3 regions of the Paractinoplanes brasiliensis genome follow, and region 2 is predicted to be linked to each of the others. Evidence: riboswitches for the same ligand, from Rfam matches in the RefSeq annotation. Region 2 holds a riboswitch; each other region holds the start of a gene.

Region 1 (5,800 bases), 410 kb from region 2:
TGCCGCGCGCCAACGAGGTCCGCTGTTACCTGCGTGAGCCCGAGGTCCCGGAGCTCGCCCGAGCCTGGGGCACGACCCGGTCGGCCGCGGCGGTGTCGCTGTGGGCCGAGCATCTCGCCGGCGCGGTCGTCGCCTTCGGCAACGCGCCCACCGCCCTGTTCCATCTGCTGGAGATGCTGCGCGACGGGGCGCCACGACCGGCCGCGATCATCGGCACGCCGGTGGGCTTCATCGGCGCGGCCGAGTCCAAGCAGGCGCTGATCGACCTCGCCGCCGACGCCCCCGGGCTCGACGTGCCGTACCTCGTGGTGACCGGGCGCCGGGGCGGCTCGGCGATGGCCGCGTCCGCGCTGAACGCCCTCGCCCGGGAGGCGGAGTGAACGGGCGGCTGTCCGGCGTCGGGGTCGGGCCGGGTGATCCGGAACTCCTCACGCTCAAAGCCGCCCGGCTGATCGGCGCGGCCCAGGTCATCGCCTATCACCAGGGCGTCGGCAAGCAGTCCAACGCGCGCCGTGTCGCCGCCGGGCTGTTCCCGGACGACGTGATCGAGGAGGCTCTGGTCTATCCGGTCACGACCCAGAGCACCGAGCACCCGGGCGGGTACGCCGGGGCGATGGCCGATTTCTACGCCGAGTCCACCGAGCGGCTGCGGACGCACCTGACGGCGGGCCGCGACGTCGTCGTGCTGGCCGAGGGTGATCCGATGCTCTACGGCTCGTTCATGTACCTGCACGACCGTCTCGCCGGCGAGTTCGACACCCAGGTCGTCGCCGGTGTGCCCGCCTTCGCCGCCGCGACCGCCACCACCGCCCTGCCGCTGGTCCGGCAGACCGACGTGCTGACCGTGCTGCCCGGCACGTTGCCCGAGCCGGAGCTGGCCCGCCGTCTCGCCGACACCGACGGGGCGGTGATCATGAAGCTGGGCCGGACGTTCGCCAAGGTCCGCTCCGCGCTCGAGCAGGCCGGACGGATCGACGGGTCCTGGTACGTCGAACGGGCGTCGATGACCGCCGAGCGGGTGCTGCCGGTCGCCGACGTGGACCCCGCCACCGTGCCGTACTTCTCGATCGTGCTGGTACCCGGGGACACCCGTCCCGATGTCTCCCGCTACGACCGCCCGGCAGCCGAGGCCCCCGAACCCGCCCCCGGCGCCGAGGTCGTCGTCGTGGGCCTCGGCCCCGGCCCCGACCGGTGGTTGTCCCCCGAGGCGTCGCAGGTGCTCGCCGAGGTCGGCCACGTCGTCGGCTACGGGCCGTACGTGCAGCGAGTCGCGCAGCGCCCCGGGCTCGTGCGCCACGCGTCCGGCAACACGGTGGAGCTCGACCGGGCCCGGGAGGCGCTCGAGCTGGCGCTGGCCGGTGAGCGGGTCGCCGTGGTCTCCGGAGGTGACGCGGGCGTCTTCGGCATGGCGTCGGCGGTGTTCGAGGCGGCAGAAGATCCCCGGTACACCGACGTCGCCGTACGGGTCGTGCCGGGTATCTCCGCGGTCCAGGCCGTCGCGGCGCGCGCAGGCGCACCGATCGGCGCTGACTTCGCGGTGATGAGCCTGTCGGACCGGCTCAAACCGTGGGAGGTCGTGGAGAAGCGGCTGCGCGCGGTCGCCGAGGCCGATCTGGTGCTGGCCCTCTACAACCCGCGCTCACGCTCACGCACCGAACAGGTCGCACGGGCCCGGGACGTGCTGCTGGAGCGCAAGTCGCCGCGGACCGTCGTCGTCGTGGGCCGCGACATCGGCCGCGCCGGCGAAAGTCTGACCGTCACCACGCTCGGCGAGCTCGAGCCCGGGAACATCGACATGAAATGCCTGGTGATCGTCGGCGCGTCGGGCACCCGGGTCACCGCGGCCGGACGGGTCTGGAGCCCGCGCTTCGTCGCCTGATCAGCCGCGCCCGCGGCGCTCGCGGCCGGCCGAGTAGAGGAAGGACTCCCCACCGCGGACGTCCGCGGCCACTGCCGGGCCGACCAGGATGACCGCGGCCTGCCGCAGGCCCGCGGCCTCGACCCGGTCGCCGATGTCGGCCAACGTGCCGCGCAGGATGAGCTCCTGCGGCTGCGACACCCGGAACACCACCACGACCGGGCAGTCGTGGCCGTAGTGCCCAGCCAGTCCGGCAGCCAGCTCGCGGGTACGCGTGACGGCGAGGTGCAGGGCCAGCGTCGCCCCCGTCGCGGCGTACGCGGCCAGCTCCTCCCCCGGCGGCATGGGGGTGGACCGGGCCTGCGCGCGGGTGAGCACGACCGATTGGGCCAGCTCCGGGACGGTCAGCTCGGCGCCGACGGCGGCCGCGGCAGCCGCGTACGCCGGCACACCGGGAGTGATGTCCCACGGGACCCGGGCGGCGTCGAGCCGGCGTGCCTGCTCGTGCACCGCGGAGTACAACGACGGGTCACCGGAACACAGCCGTACGACCTCCGACCCGTCGGCGTGGGCCCGCACCAGGTGGGTGGTGATCCGGTCCAGGTCGAGCTGCTGGGTGTCGATCAGCCGCGCGTCGTCGCGGCAGTGATCCAGCACCGCCGCGTCGAGGTAGGTGCCCGGGTACAGGCACACGTCGGCGGCCTCGAGCAGGCGTACCGCACGCAGCGTGAGCAGGTCGGCGGCGCCCGGCCCCGCCCCGACGAAGTGAACTGTCACGATTCTCCCTTGCGGACGGACCATTGGCTGACGGCCCGCGCGGGCGTCCAGCCGGTGAAGCCTCCGAGCGGCTCGGCCCGCTCGACGTGCAGGCGGACGAGTTCCCCGCCCCGGCGGCGGTGCTGTTCCAGCAGCACCGCCTCGGTCTCGGCGGTGACCCCGTGAACGACGAGCCGGCCACCGGCGCCGAGCGCGTCCCAGCACGTGTCCAGCACGCCGGGGACCGTGGCCCCGCCACCGACGAACACCGCGTCGGGACGTTCGAGACCGGACAGGGCCCCGGGCGCCGAGCCTTCGACCGTACGCAGGCCGGGCACGCCGAGGGCTGCCGCGTTGCGCCGCACCAGCGCCGCCCGGTCGGGGCGGGACTCGACCGCGATCGCCCGCGCCGTCGGCCAGGCCCGCATCCACTCCACGCCGATCGAGCCGCTGCCGGCGCCGACGTCCCACAGCAGCTGACCGGGCGCGGGCGCGAGCCGGGCCAGGGCGCCGGCCCGCAGGTCCCGTTTGGTGATCTGCCCGGTGTGCTCGAACGCGTCGTCGGGCAGCATCCCACCCGCCGCCCAGCCCGGACCGGCGCCGCGGACCTCCACGGCGAGGACGTTCAGCCGCGGCACCTCTTCGACGTCCCACCCGGCAGCGGTGGTCTCGGCACACGACTCCCCGGCGGCGCCGAGGTCACCGAGCACGACCAGCCGGGACTGCCCCCAGCCGAACCCGGTGAGCACGCCGGCGACGGCCGCGGGTGTCGTCTCGTCGCTGGACAGGACCAGCAGCCGCCGGCCGGCCGCCAACGCGGGCACGACCAGCCGTACGTCCCGGCCGACCAGGCTCACGGTGGTCACTGACTCGGCCGGCCAGCCGAGACGTGCCCGGGCGAGAGCCACCGACGAGACCCCGGGAACGATGGTCACCCGATCTCGGCCGAGAACGTCCAGCAGCGTCGTGCCGATGCCCGACACGAGCGGGTCACCGGAGGCCAGTACGACGACCGGCCCTCGTGCCGCGGCCAGCAGACCTGGGAGATTGTCCCGCAGCGGCGACGGCCACGTCAGGCGCTGCTGACCGTCGACCGGCGGTACGGCATCGAGGTGCCGACGCCCGCCGAGCAGCGTCGCGGCCGCCCGCACGAGCGCCCGGGACGGCTCCGGCAGACCCACCCACCCGTCAGCCCCGATCCCCACGACGGTCACCCGGTCCTCCATGGAGGAGCACCCTAGCCCGCCCACCGGCCCTTGCCCCGGCCGCCGGGGCGTCTATGGTGATGCACAGGTTCGAGGTGCCCCACGACCGCGGTCACGGGGAGAATCTGGGAAGCCGGTGAGAATCCGGCACAGGGCCCGCTGCGGTGACCCGGGCGATCGACCTGGGAAGTCCGAAGACCGGCCTCGATCCGAGCCACGGCGCACTCCGCGTCGTGGACCGCCATGGCAGATCGAGCGGGAGCCCTACATGCCAGCGCAGTACCCCTTCTGTGCCGTCGTCGGCGCCGACGACATGACCCTCGCCCTCACCCTGGTCGCGATCGACCCGCTCATCGGCGGCGTCCTGGTCCGCGGCGAGAAGGGCACCGCCAAGACGACTACCGTGCGCGGCCTGGCCGAGGTGCTCCCGGCGGTGCGGGTCTACGCGGGCGACCGGTTCTCGATCGACCCGGACGATCCCTCGGCGGTCTGCCCCGACGGGCCCTTCGGCGCGTCCACACCCGTCGTCGAACGCCCGGTACGCCTCGTCGAACTGCCCGTCGGGGCCGGCGACGACCGGGTGACCGGTTCGCTGAAGCTCGACGCGGCACTGCGTGACGGGGTCGTCGCGTTCGAACCCGGTCTGCTGGCCCGGGCTCATCGTGGCCTGCTCTACGTCGACGAGGTCAACCTGCTGCCCGACCACCTGGTCGACCTGCTGCTCGACGCCGCGGCGACCGGCCGGGTCAGCGTCGAACGCGACGGTGTCTCCGTCGAGCACGCCTCCCGGTTCGTGCTGATCGGCACGATGAACCCGGAGGAGGGCGAATTGCGCCCGCAACTGCTCGACCGGTTCGGCCTGACCGTCGAGGTCACCGCCCCGCGCGACCCCGTCCGGCGGGTGCAGGCGGTGCGCCGCCGGCTGGCGTTCGACGCCGACCCCGAGGGCTTCGCCGCACGCTGGGCCGGGGAGCAGGACGGCATGCGCGCCCGGCTGGCCGCCGCGCGGCGGTCGCTGGCCGATGTCGTGCTCGACGACGAGACGCTCACCAGGATCGCCGAGCTGTGCGCCGCGTTCGACGTCGACGGCCTGCGTGCGGACCTCGTCACCGCCCGCGCCGCCGCGGCACACGCGGCCTGGCGGGGACGCACGCTGGTGACGGTCGAGGACATCCGGGTCGCCGCCCGCCTCGCGCTGCCGCACCGCCGCCGCCGTAACCCCTTCGACGAGCCCGGCCTCGACCAGGACCGCCTCGACGACCTGCTCGGCCCCGACAACCCCGACCCCGACCCCGGACCGGACGGACCTGGCGGCCCCGGCAACGGGGCACCGGACGACACCGGGCACGAGGGACCGGCCGGGAACGGCCCCGGATCCGCCGCTCCCGAACCGCAGACCGCCGGCGCCACATCGGTGGCCTCCGCCGGTGAGCCGGCACGTGCCCGGCTGCTCGTCGTGAAGGGAACCGGCGACGGTCAGGCCGGCCGCCGGTCCCGGGCCCGGACGCCGCAGGGCCGAGTCGCCGGGCTGCGGGGCGGCACGGCCACCGGCGGTCGTCTGCACCTGCCGGGCACCATCACCGCGGCGGCGCCGCACCAGCGTTCCCGTGGTGGCCTGAGCGGCGGTCGCGGCCTCGCGCTCGTGCCCGGCGACCTGCGCCGGGCCGAGACCGTCGGGCGGGAGTCGAACCTCGTGCTGCTGTGCGTGGACGCGTCCGGTTCGATGGCGGCCCGCCGCCGTATGGAGCAGGTCAAGACCGCTGCGCTGTCGCTGCTGCTGGACGCCTACCGCCGCCGGGACAAGGTCGCTCTGGTGACGTTCCGGCGGCACACCGCCGAGGTCGTCCTGCCGCCGACCGGCTCGGTCGACGTCGCCTCACGCCGCCTGGCCGACCTGCCGGCCGGTGGCCGGACCCCGCTGGCCGAGGGCCTGGAACGCAGCTGGGAGGTGCTGCGCCGGGAGGCGTTGCGCGATCCGTCC
Region 2 (5,800 bases):
CGAGCGCAGGAAGTACACGTACGCGAAAGCGCCGTAGAAGAACAGGCCCTCGATGCACGCCGCGAAGCAGATCACGTTGAGCAGGAACGCGCGTCGATCGGCCTTCGACGAAAGCGACCGCAGTTCGTAGATCGAGTCGATCCACTTGAAGCAGAACTCGGCCTTGCGGGCGATCGACGGGATGTTCTCGACGGCCGCGAACGCCGCCGCGCGTTCGTCGAGGTCGGGCACGTACGTGTCGAGCAGGTTCAGATAGAACTGGACGTGCACGGCCTCCTCGAACAGCTGCCGCGACAGGTACAGCCTGCCCTCGGGCGAGTTGACGTGTTGATAGAGGTTGAGCACCAGATTGTTGGCCACGATCGTGTCACCGGTGGCGAAGAACGCGACCAGCCGCGACACCAGGTGCTGCTCGGCCGGCGACAGCTTGGACAGGTCGGCCAGGTCGGAGTGCAGGTCGACCTCCTCGACGGTCCAGGTGTTCTTGATGGCGTCCTTGAACCGGTCGAAGAACTGGGGGTACCGCATCGGCCGCAGCGTCAGGTCCATGCCGGGGTCGAGCAGCATTTGCCGTACGGGGGTGGTGGTCACTGACAGGCCTCACAGGACTCGGGGTTTTCCAGGGAGCAGGCGACGGCCTCGTCGGCGGCGACCGCGGGCACGACGGAGACGGTGGCCTGCTGGATGCGGGTGGCCGGGCGCGACCGAAGGTAGTACGACGTCTTCAGCCCGGCCTTCCACGCGTACAGGTACATCGACGAGAGCTTGCCGATGGTGGGCGCGCTCAGGAACAGGTTGAGCGACTGCGACTGGTCGATGTAGGGGGCCCGCGCCGCGGCCAGGTCGATCAGCGCGCGTTGCGGCAACTCCCACGCCGTGCGGAACAGCTCGCGCACCTCGTCGGGCAGTTCGGCGATCTGCTGCACGGACCCCTCGGCCCGCTTGATCTGCTCGCGGATCGCGGCCGTCCACAGACCGCGAGCCTTCAGTTCCCGTACGAGATAGGTGTTGATCTGCAGGAACTCGCCTGACATGGTTTCACGCTTGAACAGGTTGGACACCTGCGGCTCGATGCACTCGTAACAGCCGGCGATCGAGGCGATGGTGGCCGTGGGAGCGATCGCGACGAGCAGCGAGTTGCGCAGACCGGTCGCCGCGACACGGATCTTGAGCGCCGCCCACCGGTCGGACTGCTCGGGCGTGGCGCCCCACAACTCCGGGTGCAGCTGCCCCTGAGCCGCGCGTGTCTCGGCGTACGCGGGGTGGGGTCCGAAACGCTCGGCGAGACCGGCCGACGTCTCCAGCGCGGTCAGGAAGATCTCCTCCTGTACGCGGGTGGAGAGCTCACGCGCGGCGGGGGAGTCGAACGGCAGCCGCAGCGTGAAGAACGCGTCCTGCAGGCCCATCAGCCCCAGCCCGACCGGCCGCCAGCGCGGGTTCGACCTCTCGGCCTGCTCGGACGGGTAGTAGTTGATGTCGATGACCCGGTCGAGGAAGTGCACGGCCGTACGCACGGTCTCGCGCAACCGTGGCCAGTCGACGCCGTCGGCGGTGGTGTGCGCGCCCAGGTTGATCGAGCCGAGATTGCACACGGCGGTCTCGTCGTCGCTGTTCACCTCGAGGATCTCGGTGCACAGGTTGGACAGGTGAATGGTGTTGCCGGGCGCGCCGGTCTGGTTGGAGAGCGCGTTCGACCGGTCCTTGAACGTCATCCATCCGTTGCCGGTCTGGGCGAGCGTGCGCATCATCCGCCCGTACAGGTCCCGGGCCTTGACGGTTTTGACGGCCTTCTTCTCGGCGGCGCGATACGCGAGATCGAACTCCGTGCCGAACAGGTCGGGCAGCTCCGGCGCGTCGGACGGGTCGATCAGCGACCAGTCGCCGTCGGCCTCGACCCGGCGCATGAACTCGTCGGGGATCCAGTTGGCCAGGTTCAGGTTGTGGGTGCGGCGCGACTCCTCGCCGGTGTTGTCGCGCAGCTCCAGGAACTCCTCGACGTCCGGGTGCCACGGCTCGAGATACACGCAGGCCGCGCCCTTGCGACGACCGCCCTGGTTGACCGCGGCCACCCCCGCGTCGAGCGTCTTGAGGAACGGGACGATGCCGTTCGAGCGGCCGTTCGTGCCCCGGATCAACGCGCCCCGGCCCCGCACCCGCGACCAGGCGATGCCGATGCCGCCGGAGAACTTGGACAGCTTCGCGACCTGGTGATACCGCTCGTAGATGGAGTCCAGCTCGTCGCGCGGCGAGTCGACCAGGAAGCACGACGACATCTGCGTGTGCCGGGTGCCCGAGTTGAACAGCGTCGGCGAGCTGGGCAGATACGCCAGCGACGACATCAGCCGGTAGAACCCGATCGCCTCGGCCGGGGTGCGCGACAGGCCGCATGCCACGCGCAGCAGGAAGTACTGCGGCGTCTCGACCACGTCCCGCGACTGCGGGTGCCGCAGCAGGTAACGGTCGGCCACCGTACGCAGCCCGAAGTACTCGAAGCGCAGGTCCCCGCCGACGTCCACGGCGTCGTCGAGCTTGCGCGCGTGAGCCGCCACGAACTGCGCGGTCGTGTCCCCGATCAGGCCCAGCTGGTGCGCGTACCGGATGGACTGGCTGAAGCTCGCCACCTGCTGCAGGCGAACCTCCTTGTCCACGTACGCGGCCAGCAGCCGGGCGGCCAGCTTCGAGTACTGCGGCTCCTCACCGATCAGCTCGGCCGCCGTCTGGATCGACAGCTTGTCCAGTTCCTCGGTGGTGGCGCCGTCGTAGAGCCCGCTGATCGTCTTGGTCGCGACCCGCAGCGGGTCGACCTCGCCCAGGTCGGCGGCCCAGCGCTCGACCGCCTTGACGATCTTGTTGACGTCGACCGTTTCCAGGTCGCCGTTGCGTTTACGCACCTGCATGGGTGCCATGTCCCCCTCTTCCCAGCCCTCGTGGGGTCTCGGGACACGCAGGGGGACGCCGCCCAGGCGTAACAAGGCCCGGGCGTACGGCGTCAGCCGTCCCACGCGGCCTTCGACCACCGCACACCGAGGCCCGGCGTACGGTGCGCTGGCAGGTCTTCGGACTCGTGGGCGTCGAACACGCTCCTACTGGCCGTCGCTTCCCAGGCTCGTGGCGAGCCCAGTGCTTGTGTGACGGCGGTCGTTCCCACTCACCGCTGCGGGGCAGTCCCGGATTTTCACCGGCTTCCCTCTTGCCTCGACCGCCGCCTCACGCGGCGCTCGAACCAGCTGCGGGAGACACCATATATGGGCGGGGGTGTCGACACGCAACACCAGATGGTGTGCCAGGCGTGTCGCGCCCTCATGATCGTCTGTAAAGTCCGGGCATGACATGGCAGACCGCGCTCGGCGGCTTCGGCGCGGGTCTGCTGATCGCGCTGGTCACCACCCCGGTCGGCGTGTCCGGGGCGGTCTTCCTGCTGCCGGTGCAGCTCAGCGTGCTGCACGTGCCCAACCCGGCCGTCACCCCGACCAACCTGCTGTTCAACGTGGTTTCCGGGCCGGGCGCGCTGCTGCGGTACGGCCGCAACGGGCAGTTCGCTGGTCCGCTGGCCCGGCTGCTCCTGGCCGGCACCCTGCCCGGCGTGGTGATCGGCGCCTGCGTACGGGTGTTCCTGGTGCCGGGTCCCGGGGCCTTCCGCATCGTCGCCGGGGCGGTGCTGCTGCCGCTGGGACTGTGGCTGTGCGTACGAGCTCTGCGGCCCGGCCGCCCCGACCGTCCACCGCTGCGGTCCCGGACAATCGTCGGTCTCGGGGTGGCGGCCGGAACGGTCGGTGGGGTCTACGGCATCGGCGGCGGGTCGCTGCTCGGCCCGATCCTGGCCGGCCGGGGCACGCCGATGAGCCGCATCGCCCCCGCCGCCCTCGCCGCGACTTTTGTGACATCCATCGCGGGCGCCGCCACGTACGGGATTCTCGCCGTGACCACGACCGGGGACATCGCGCCGCAGTGGACACTCGGGCTGCTCAGCGGGGTGGGCGGCCTCATCGGCGGTTTCCTGGGCGCACGGCTGCAGCCGCGGCTGCCCGAGACCGCGCTGCGGCTGCTGCTCGGCGTGCTCGCGACCGGGATCGCCGTCTTCTACCTGACGTCGTAGGCGCAGCCTCCACCTGACGTCGTCATCCCGGCCTCCCCGTGTCGTAGGCCTACCCGATTCTCTGGCCGTAGACGTGGCCGACCTTGAGCACCAGCAACACGCGCCGGTCGTCGACCATGACCTGGCGGTACTCCTGCCAGTCGGGGTGCTCGCCGGCGGCCCGGCGGTAGTAGTCGACCAGGGCCTCGACCTCGGGGCCGTCCGGGTCGTCGCTCGGGCCGATCAGTTCGACCGTTCCCTCGGCGGTGGCCCACGACCGCCCGTCCGAACTGGTCACCTCGATGGCGGCACGGGGGTCACGGCGTACGTTGGTGGTCTTGGCCCGGCCCTCGACGACCGACACGTAGACGCGTTCGGCCTCACGGTCGTAGAACGGCGTGACGGGGGAGAGCTGGGGCATACCGGACGACTTGAGCGTGGCCAGCACACCGAGGCGGCTCTCGGCGAGCAGCGCCCGCGGATCGAATTCAGTCACCGGCCCATTCTGCCCCGCGCATCGCCAATTCTTGCCCATGCCTCTTGCCTGGCCGCGTCTCTGCTTGGCCGCGTCTCTGCTTGCCCGCGCCTCTGCTTGGCCGCGTCTCTGCTTGCCCGCGCCTCTGCAGGTCGTGGCTTTCGCTGGCCGCGCCTCTGCAGGTCGTGGCTTTCGCTGGCCGCGCCCCTGCTGGTCGTGGCTTTCGCTGGCCGCGCCCCTTCTTGTCCGCGCCGTTTCACGGCCTACGCCGCGTCCTGGCCGGGCCCCTCCTACTCGTGCCGCTTCCGATCGCGCGCGTGGCCGGTCATCGGGGACGTTGGCGCGGAAGCCGCACGTGCCGCTTTCTCTGGCCGCCTTTTGTCCCGCGTGTGGTTGGTGATCGGGGAGGTTGGCGTGGTCGCGGCGCGTGTCGTTTTTCTGGCCGTCTCTTGTCGTGGGTGTGGTTGGTGATCGGGGAGGTTGGCGTGGTTGCGGCATGTGTCGTTTTTCTGGCCCCCTTTTATCCCGCGCGTGGCCGGTCATTCCGGACGAGGACGCAGTCGCCGCACGTGCCGCCGCCGGGGACTCGGTAGTAGAGGCAGCAGTTGCGGCGCCTCAGGAACCATCGCGGCTGCCGGTCCACTGTCGCCATGCCGGCCAGCGGAGGCACGGCCAGCAGCTCCGACGCGAGAGCGGCGGCCCGCTCGTCGGCGATCATGCCGGCCGCGCCTCCCAGCGCCGAGGCCACATTGCCCCACAACACGTGCTGCGACAGCACGAACCGGCGCCGGAAGACCGTGACCAGCGGCGCGACGAGCCCCTGGATCGCGACCCGGTTGAGTTCTCGCGCCGAGCCATCGAGAGCTTCCATTTCCCCGTACGCGATGGGCAGTGGCCCGCTCCCGGCGGCGCGCCACCGCAGCCGGTCGGGCGCGGCCGCTGGGATCACACCGGTCAGCGCAGCGGTCGCGAGCAGCGGAGACACCAGCCGTGACGCGAACCCGAGGAACACCACGGAAGCCGCCACCCGCTCCTCGATCTGATCCGGACCCATTCCTGCCGAGCGCGCGATCACCCGCCGCCCGGCCGCGACCCGCTCGGCGGCAACCTCCGGTTGGAGCAGGTCGCTGAACGGCCGCCAATCGGGCTCGCCCGCGACCCGTTCGGGCAACCAGGCAAAGTAGGGCCCGAGCCGAGCCGCCGCCGCGAGCACTGTCCCGGCGTCGTCCACGAAACCCGGCATGCCGTCC
Region 3 (5,800 bases), 410 kb from region 2:
GGCACAAGATGGGCTCGGGATGGTCCTGGAGCCGCAAGAGCGGCACCGAGGCGGACCATGCCGCAGACGCCGCCGAGGGCTGGGCCGAGGTGAAACGCCGCATCCAGGCCGAACGGCACCAGCTGTACATCTTGGACGAGTTCACCTATCCGATGCAGTGGGGCTGGGTCGACACCGACGACGTCGTCGAGACGCTGACCCGTCGTCCCGGCCGTCAGCACGTGGTCGTCACCGGACGCCGGGCCGATCCCCGGCTGGTCGGGGCAGCCGACCTGGTGACCGAGATGCAGCACGTCAAGCACCCGATGGACGTCGGCCGGAAGGGCCAGCGAGGCATCGAATGGTGAGCCTGCCGCGGCTGATCGTCGCGGCGCCGGCGTCCGGCCACGGCAAGACAACGGTCGCGACCGGGCTCATGGCCGCGCTCGCCGCGCGCGGGCACACCGTGTCAGGGCACAAAGTGGGGCCCGACTACATCGACCCCGGTTACCACGCCCTGGCCACCGGACGCCCCGGCCGCAACCTCGACCCGCACCTGACCGACCCCTCCCTCGTGGTTCCGCTGCTGCTGCACGGCGCCCGCGACGCCGACATCGCGATCGTCGAAGGAGTCATGGGCCTGTACGACGGCCGCATCGGCGGCGACGGGTTCGCCTCCACCGCGCACCTCGCGACCCTCACCGCGACCCCGATCCTGCTGGTCGTGGACATCTCGCACACCTCGCGCAGCGTGGGCGCCGTCGTGCACGGAATGGCCACGTTCCAGCCCGGCATCACCGTCGCGGGCGTCGTGCTCAACAAGGCCGGCTCGTCGCGCCACGCCGCCGAGGCGGCCCGCGCGGTGGAGTCCACCGGCGTGCCCGTGCTGGGGATCCTGCACCGCGACCAGGGTGTCACCGCTCCGTCACGGCACCTCGGGCTCGTCCCGGCCGCCGAACGCGACGAGGCGGCCGCCTCCCTGGGCCTGCTCGCCGAGCAGATCTCCCGTCACGTCGACCTCGACGCCGTGCTGCAGGTGGCACGCACCGCCCCCGATCTGAACGCGGAGCCGTGGAACCCGGCGGCACACATCCGCCGCCCCGGCTCCGGATCACCGGTCGTCGCGGTCGCGGCCGGGCGTGCCTTCACGTTCCGGTACGCCGAGACGGCCGAGCTGCTGCAGGCGGCGGGCTGCGCCGTCGTCACGTTCGACCCGGCCCGCGACCAGCGGCTCCCCGCCGGGACGAGTGGGTTGTACCTCGGCGGGGGCTTCCCCGAGGTGCACGCGTCCACGCTGAGCGCCAACTCCGCCCTGCGCCACGAACTGCGCCAGGCAGTCCTCGACGGTGTCCCGACCGTCGCGGAGTGCGCCGGGCTGCTGTACCTGTGCCGTTCCGTCGACGGGCACCCGATGGTCGGGGCGCTCGACGCCGACGCGGTCATGACGCCCCGGCTCACCCTCGCGTACGTCCGGGCCGAACTCGGCTCGGACCAGCTGCTGGGCGAACGGGGAGCCACCGCCACCGGCCACGAGTTCCACCGCACCACCGTCACCCCCGGGCACGGCGAACACCCCGCCTGGCGTGTCGAGGGCCGCGACGCCGGGTTCGCCGGTCCCGGCCTCAGCGCCTCCTACCTTCACGTGCACTGGGCCGGGCACCCGCACCTGGCCCAGTCGTTTGCCGACGCCGTGCACCGATCGGTTCGCTCCGATACCTGATATGGTCGGTCCACCTTGCTGAAGGAAGCCGGTGTGAATCCGGCGCAGTCGCGCTACTGTGACGCCGCTCGCGGCGAAGCCAGACCCTCCAGCCAGGTCGACCACCCATTGACGGGACGCAGCATCCCAAGGAGTGTCATGCCTCAGGCGACCACGGCCGTTCCGGCCGCTCTTCCCACCGTTCCCGTACGCGCGCTCGCCCCCTGGGCACTCTTCTTCGCGCTGCTCACCGCCGTCGTCCTGTATTTCGTGGGCGCCGAGCAGGGAGCTTTCTCCGTCTTCGAGGGCACCTTCCTCCACGAGCTGACGCACGACGCGCGGCACGTGCTGGGCTTCCCCTGCCACTGACGCCAAGCGGCACACGTCCGGCCGTCCGGATTCCTCGTTCTTCCTCGTTCCCGGCGCCGCCGGCATTTCGTGCTGCCCGCGGCCGGCTCTCGAACGGACCCTCGATGACCCCACGTACGTTTCTCGTCCACGGGCTGCTGGCCGGACTCATCGCCGGTTTCGCCGCCTTCCTCGTCTCCTACGTCGTCGCCGAACCCCAGATCGACGCGGCCATCGCCCTGGAGGAAGCCGGCGCCGCCGAGCACACGCACGACACCGCAACCGCCGGGCAACCCCACAGCCACGACGAGGAGGCCGCGGTCTCGCGTGGCACCCAGTCGACCGGGGGCCTGGCGCTGGGCACCGTCCTGGTGGGCATCGTCCTCGGTGGAGCGACGGCACTCGCCGCTGCCTTCGCCGCCGGGCGCCTCGGCGGACTGTCCGCACGGGCCAGCACCGCTACGGTGGCCGCCGTCGGTTTCGTCGCCGCCGCCCTCGTGCCGTTCCTCAAGTACCCCGCCACACCACCGGCGGTGGGCTCCGGCGACACGATCAGCGAACGGACCGCCCTGTATTTCGGGTTCTGGGCATTGAGCCTGGCTGCCGCCGTCGGTGCCGTGCTCCTGGCCCGCCGTCTGCTGCCCCGGCTGGGCGCCTATCCGGCGGTGCTGGCCGCCGCCGGCGCCTACCTCGTGGTCGTCGTGGTCGCGGGTGCTGTGCTGCCGACGGTCAACGAAGTCGGTGACTTCCCTGCCGACACGCTCTGGTACTTCCGCCTCTCGTCTCTCATGACCCTGGCCGCGACGTGGGCGGTCCTGGGCGTGGTGCTGACCGGTCTGGTCGGACGCGACGCGGACCGGGCCGCCGAACGGCTACGCCGTCAGGAGCTGGCCGCGGCGCTCTGAGCCGTTTCCCCCTGCGGCTTCGCCCCTGTCAGCTCCGCCCCTGTCAGCATCGCCCGTGTCAGCAACCGCCCCTGTCAGCAACCGCCCGTGCCTAGCATCGCCCCTGTCAGCATCGCCCATGCCAGCACCGCCCATGCCAGCACCGCCCATGCCAGCACCGCCCATGCCAGCACCGCCCATGCCAGCGAGCGGGCAGTGCCCGGATCCACGCCAGTGCGGCCTCGACGTCACCGACGATCCGTACCCCGGCCGGCGGGCCGGCACGGCGCACCACGACCACCGGCATCCCGCGTTCCGCGGCGATCACGAGCTTCGCCACCGTGTGGTCACCGCCGGAGTCCTTAGTCACCAGGACGTCCGCGCCCGCCATCACTTCCCGCTCACTGCCGACGGTGTACGGACCGCGGCTGCGCAGCAGCGTCCAGGACGCCGGAAGAGCGATGTCGGGCTCGTCCACCACCCGAACCAGGCAGGCATGACGGCGCAGCGGCTCGACGAAGTGGGCGAGCGACTGCCGCCCGACGGTGAGGAACGGTCGCTCCCCCAGCCGCGCCGCCATGCCGGCTGCCTCACCGTGGTCGCCTGCCCAGTGCCACGTGCGCGCCTCCGGACGGACGGCCCAGCCCGGACGTTCCAGACGGACCAGCGGCACTCCGGCCGCCGGGCACGCCACTGCCGCGTTGGCGCTGATCCGCTGCGCGAACGGGTGCGTCGCGTCGACCACCGCGTCGGCGCCGCTCTCCGCCAGGTAAGCGGCCAGCCCGTCAACGCCGCCGAAACCGCCGATGCGTACCTGTCCGACAGGCAGCCGAGGACGCGAGACCCGTCCCGCGAGCGAGGTCACGACCACGGCGCCGTCCTCGACCAGCGCGTCCGCGAGCGCACGGGCCTCGCCCGTCCCGCCGAGCACGAGGACCTTCACGGGTGACGTCCGACCACCGGGACCGCGGGAGCGTACACGGGGCCGGCCGAGCCCGCCGCGACCTCGCCCCGCTCAGCCGGTTCGAGCAGCGCCACCATGAGCCGCCCCGTCAGGCGGGCCTGTCCATCCACCGCCCCAGTATCGCCCGCTGCCCATTCGCCCGGCCGCCGCCCTCGACGTCGCCGAAGTCACCGCGATGTTGGCGGCACGTTGCGGCCGACGGCACGTTGCGGGCGGCGGCACGTTGCGGGCGGCGAGCGCGGCGGCGGCATCCATCGTCAGGGTCGACGATGATCGGGGTGCCGGCGGCGCGGGCGGCGTCGAAGTGTTTGGTGACGTCCTCCCAGTTGACCAGGTTCCACAGTCTGTCAGTCGACCAGCCCCTGCGCATACTCACGCATCCGGAACCGGTCATCGGGAAACCAGCTCTCCCATGCCTGATCCAGACTCATCCACGCGGCGGGCTGAGCGGGCTCGGCCACCAGCGTTGCTGAGGGGTCGCCGAACGCGGCATAGGACAGGCTCAGGGTCGGTGGCTCGCCGGTCTTGTACGACCGGACGTCGACCGCAGCCGGCTGTGCGAGGAGATCGGCCTCGACCCCGGTCTCCTCGAACAGCTCCCGCCGCGCCGCCTGGCGGGGCGTTTCGCCGGGCTCGACCTGCCCGCCGGGCGGAACCCAGCCCCGCCACGGATGTCGCACCAGCAGCACCCGGGACAGCCCTGGATCGAACACCCACACCTCGGCCCCCAACGGATCAGGCGGGCTCGGACCGACGGAAGCGACCCAGCCATCGACGTCGTCGAACACGTCCCGGACCATGCCGGCATCGCCCAGCGCGGCTGCCAACGTCTGCCGCTGCAACTCCTCACGACTCATGCCGGCAACCTAGTGAGGGGGTACGACACATTTCTGCCGGCCCATGACCCAAGATCAGTGTGTGAACATGCTGTGGCGTGATGTCTTCGTCCCCGACAGTGTGGTGGGCAGCGACGGGTTCACCGCCGAGGTCGGCGGCCTGGTCGAGATGCCTCTGGCGTTGTACTGCCGGTACCGGACCCCGGTGGGCAAGGATGACGACGGCCGGCCAACGGTGACCTTCACGCCCGGGGATCATGCGCTCCCGGACAACCGTGGCGTCTACGACCTGGTCGGCCGGCCTGTCGCCATGGAGAACACCGCCTGGGCGGCCGGGTGGATGCTCGACGTCGACGGGCTCGGCATCTATGTCAGCGAGGCGGCCGCCGGACCGTCGCCCGGCTTCCCGCGTCTCGGGGTGTACCGGGAAACCGGCTCGGATCCAGCCGCGCCGGTGCCGCAGCCGGGAATGTGGACACGCGTGCGGGGCCAGTTGAGCATCGCCGAACCGTACGAGACCGGGGCGTACGAACCCGAGGCTGAACTGCTGCGTCACGCCGTACGGACATGGCTCGTCCACCGGGTCGTCCGGCTGGACGGCTTACCGGGCAGCGGCCGCGTCACCCGCGGGCGAGGCGAAGATGTCGCGGTCGTCCAACGCGCCGGAGCCGCCCGGACCACTGTCGGCTACCTCCTCGACCTGGAACAGGCGTAGCTCTGTCGAGCAGAGCCACGCGTACGGTGAGCGGCGGCTTCACCGGTGCCCCGGTCGACAGGTACTTCGACCGTGCCGTCATCGGTGCTGCCGAGGGCGGCGGTTCGCGCGGCGTCAATCGTTCTCAGCCGTCCCGGGACGGCTGAGATCGACCCGGGCCTGCCAGACCGAGATGTGGGCCGGGCTGGTGTCGGTGAACGGGCCGCGCTGCCAGTCCGCCCAGCGCTCGCGCAAACTCATGCCGGCCGCGCGTGCCATGTCGTCGAGCTCGGCGGTCCCGACGTAGCGGTGGGCGGACGCGTACGTGTGGACTTCGCCGTCGAGGATCCACGTGTGGTGTGAAACCGCGATCTGCTTGCCGACGTCGTACACCTC

The links. Region 2 has a riboswitch for cobalamin ahead of C8E87_RS39220 (ribonucleoside-diphosphate reductase subunit alpha). Riboswitches for the same ligand answer to the same signal wherever they lie in the genome.
Region 1: another riboswitch for cobalamin. It lies ahead of C8E87_RS37465 (VWA domain-containing protein); the one in region 2 lies ahead of C8E87_RS39220 (ribonucleoside-diphosphate reductase subunit alpha).
Region 3: another riboswitch for cobalamin. It lies ahead of C8E87_RS37480 (CbtB domain-containing protein); the one in region 2 lies ahead of C8E87_RS39220 (ribonucleoside-diphosphate reductase subunit alpha).

What each region holds. Positions count from the first base shown of each region.
Region 1 covers NZ_SNWR01000002.1:1,172,346-1,178,145, forward strand. The annotation lists gene C8E87_RS37445 (precorrin-8X methylmutase) at 1-380, shown strand, start outside; gene C8E87_RS37450 (precorrin-2 C(20)-methyltransferase) at 377-1,879, shown strand; gene C8E87_RS37455 (cobalt-precorrin-4/precorrin-4 C(11)-methyltransferase) at 1,880-2,635, opposite strand; gene cbiE (precorrin-6y C5,15-methyltransferase (decarboxylating) subunit CbiE) at 2,632-3,840, opposite strand; cobalamin riboswitch at 3,896-4,040, shown strand; gene C8E87_RS37465 (VWA domain-containing protein) at 4,088-5,800, shown strand, end outside.
Region 2 covers NZ_SNWR01000002.1:1,585,366-1,591,165, reverse strand. The annotation lists gene C8E87_RS39225 (ribonucleotide-diphosphate reductase subunit beta) at 1-567, opposite strand, end outside; gene C8E87_RS39220 (ribonucleoside-diphosphate reductase subunit alpha) at 588-2,906, opposite strand; cobalamin riboswitch at 3,031-3,243, opposite strand; gene C8E87_RS39215 (sulfite exporter TauE/SafE family protein) at 3,326-4,096, shown strand; gene C8E87_RS39210 (PPOX class F420-dependent oxidoreductase) at 4,146-4,610, opposite strand; gene C8E87_RS39205 ((2Fe-2S)-binding protein) at 5,071-5,793, opposite strand.
Region 3 covers NZ_SNWR01000002.1:1,178,683-1,184,482, forward strand. The annotation lists gene cobO (cob(I)yrinic acid a,c-diamide adenosyltransferase) at 1-347, shown strand, start outside; gene C8E87_RS37475 (cobyrinic acid a,c-diamide synthase CobB) at 341-1,699, shown strand; adenosylcobalamin (AdoCbl) riboswitch at 1,696-1,839, shown strand; gene C8E87_RS37480 (CbtB domain-containing protein) at 1,838-2,047, shown strand; gene C8E87_RS37485 (CbtA family protein) at 2,152-2,931, shown strand; gene C8E87_RS37490 (cobalt-precorrin-6A reductase) at 3,038-3,853, opposite strand; gene C8E87_RS46035 (hypothetical protein) at 3,963-4,250, opposite strand; gene C8E87_RS37500 (NUDIX domain-containing protein) at 4,222-4,731, opposite strand; gene C8E87_RS37505 (hypothetical protein) at 4,799-5,425, shown strand; gene C8E87_RS37510 (class I SAM-dependent methyltransferase) at 5,540-5,800, opposite strand, start outside.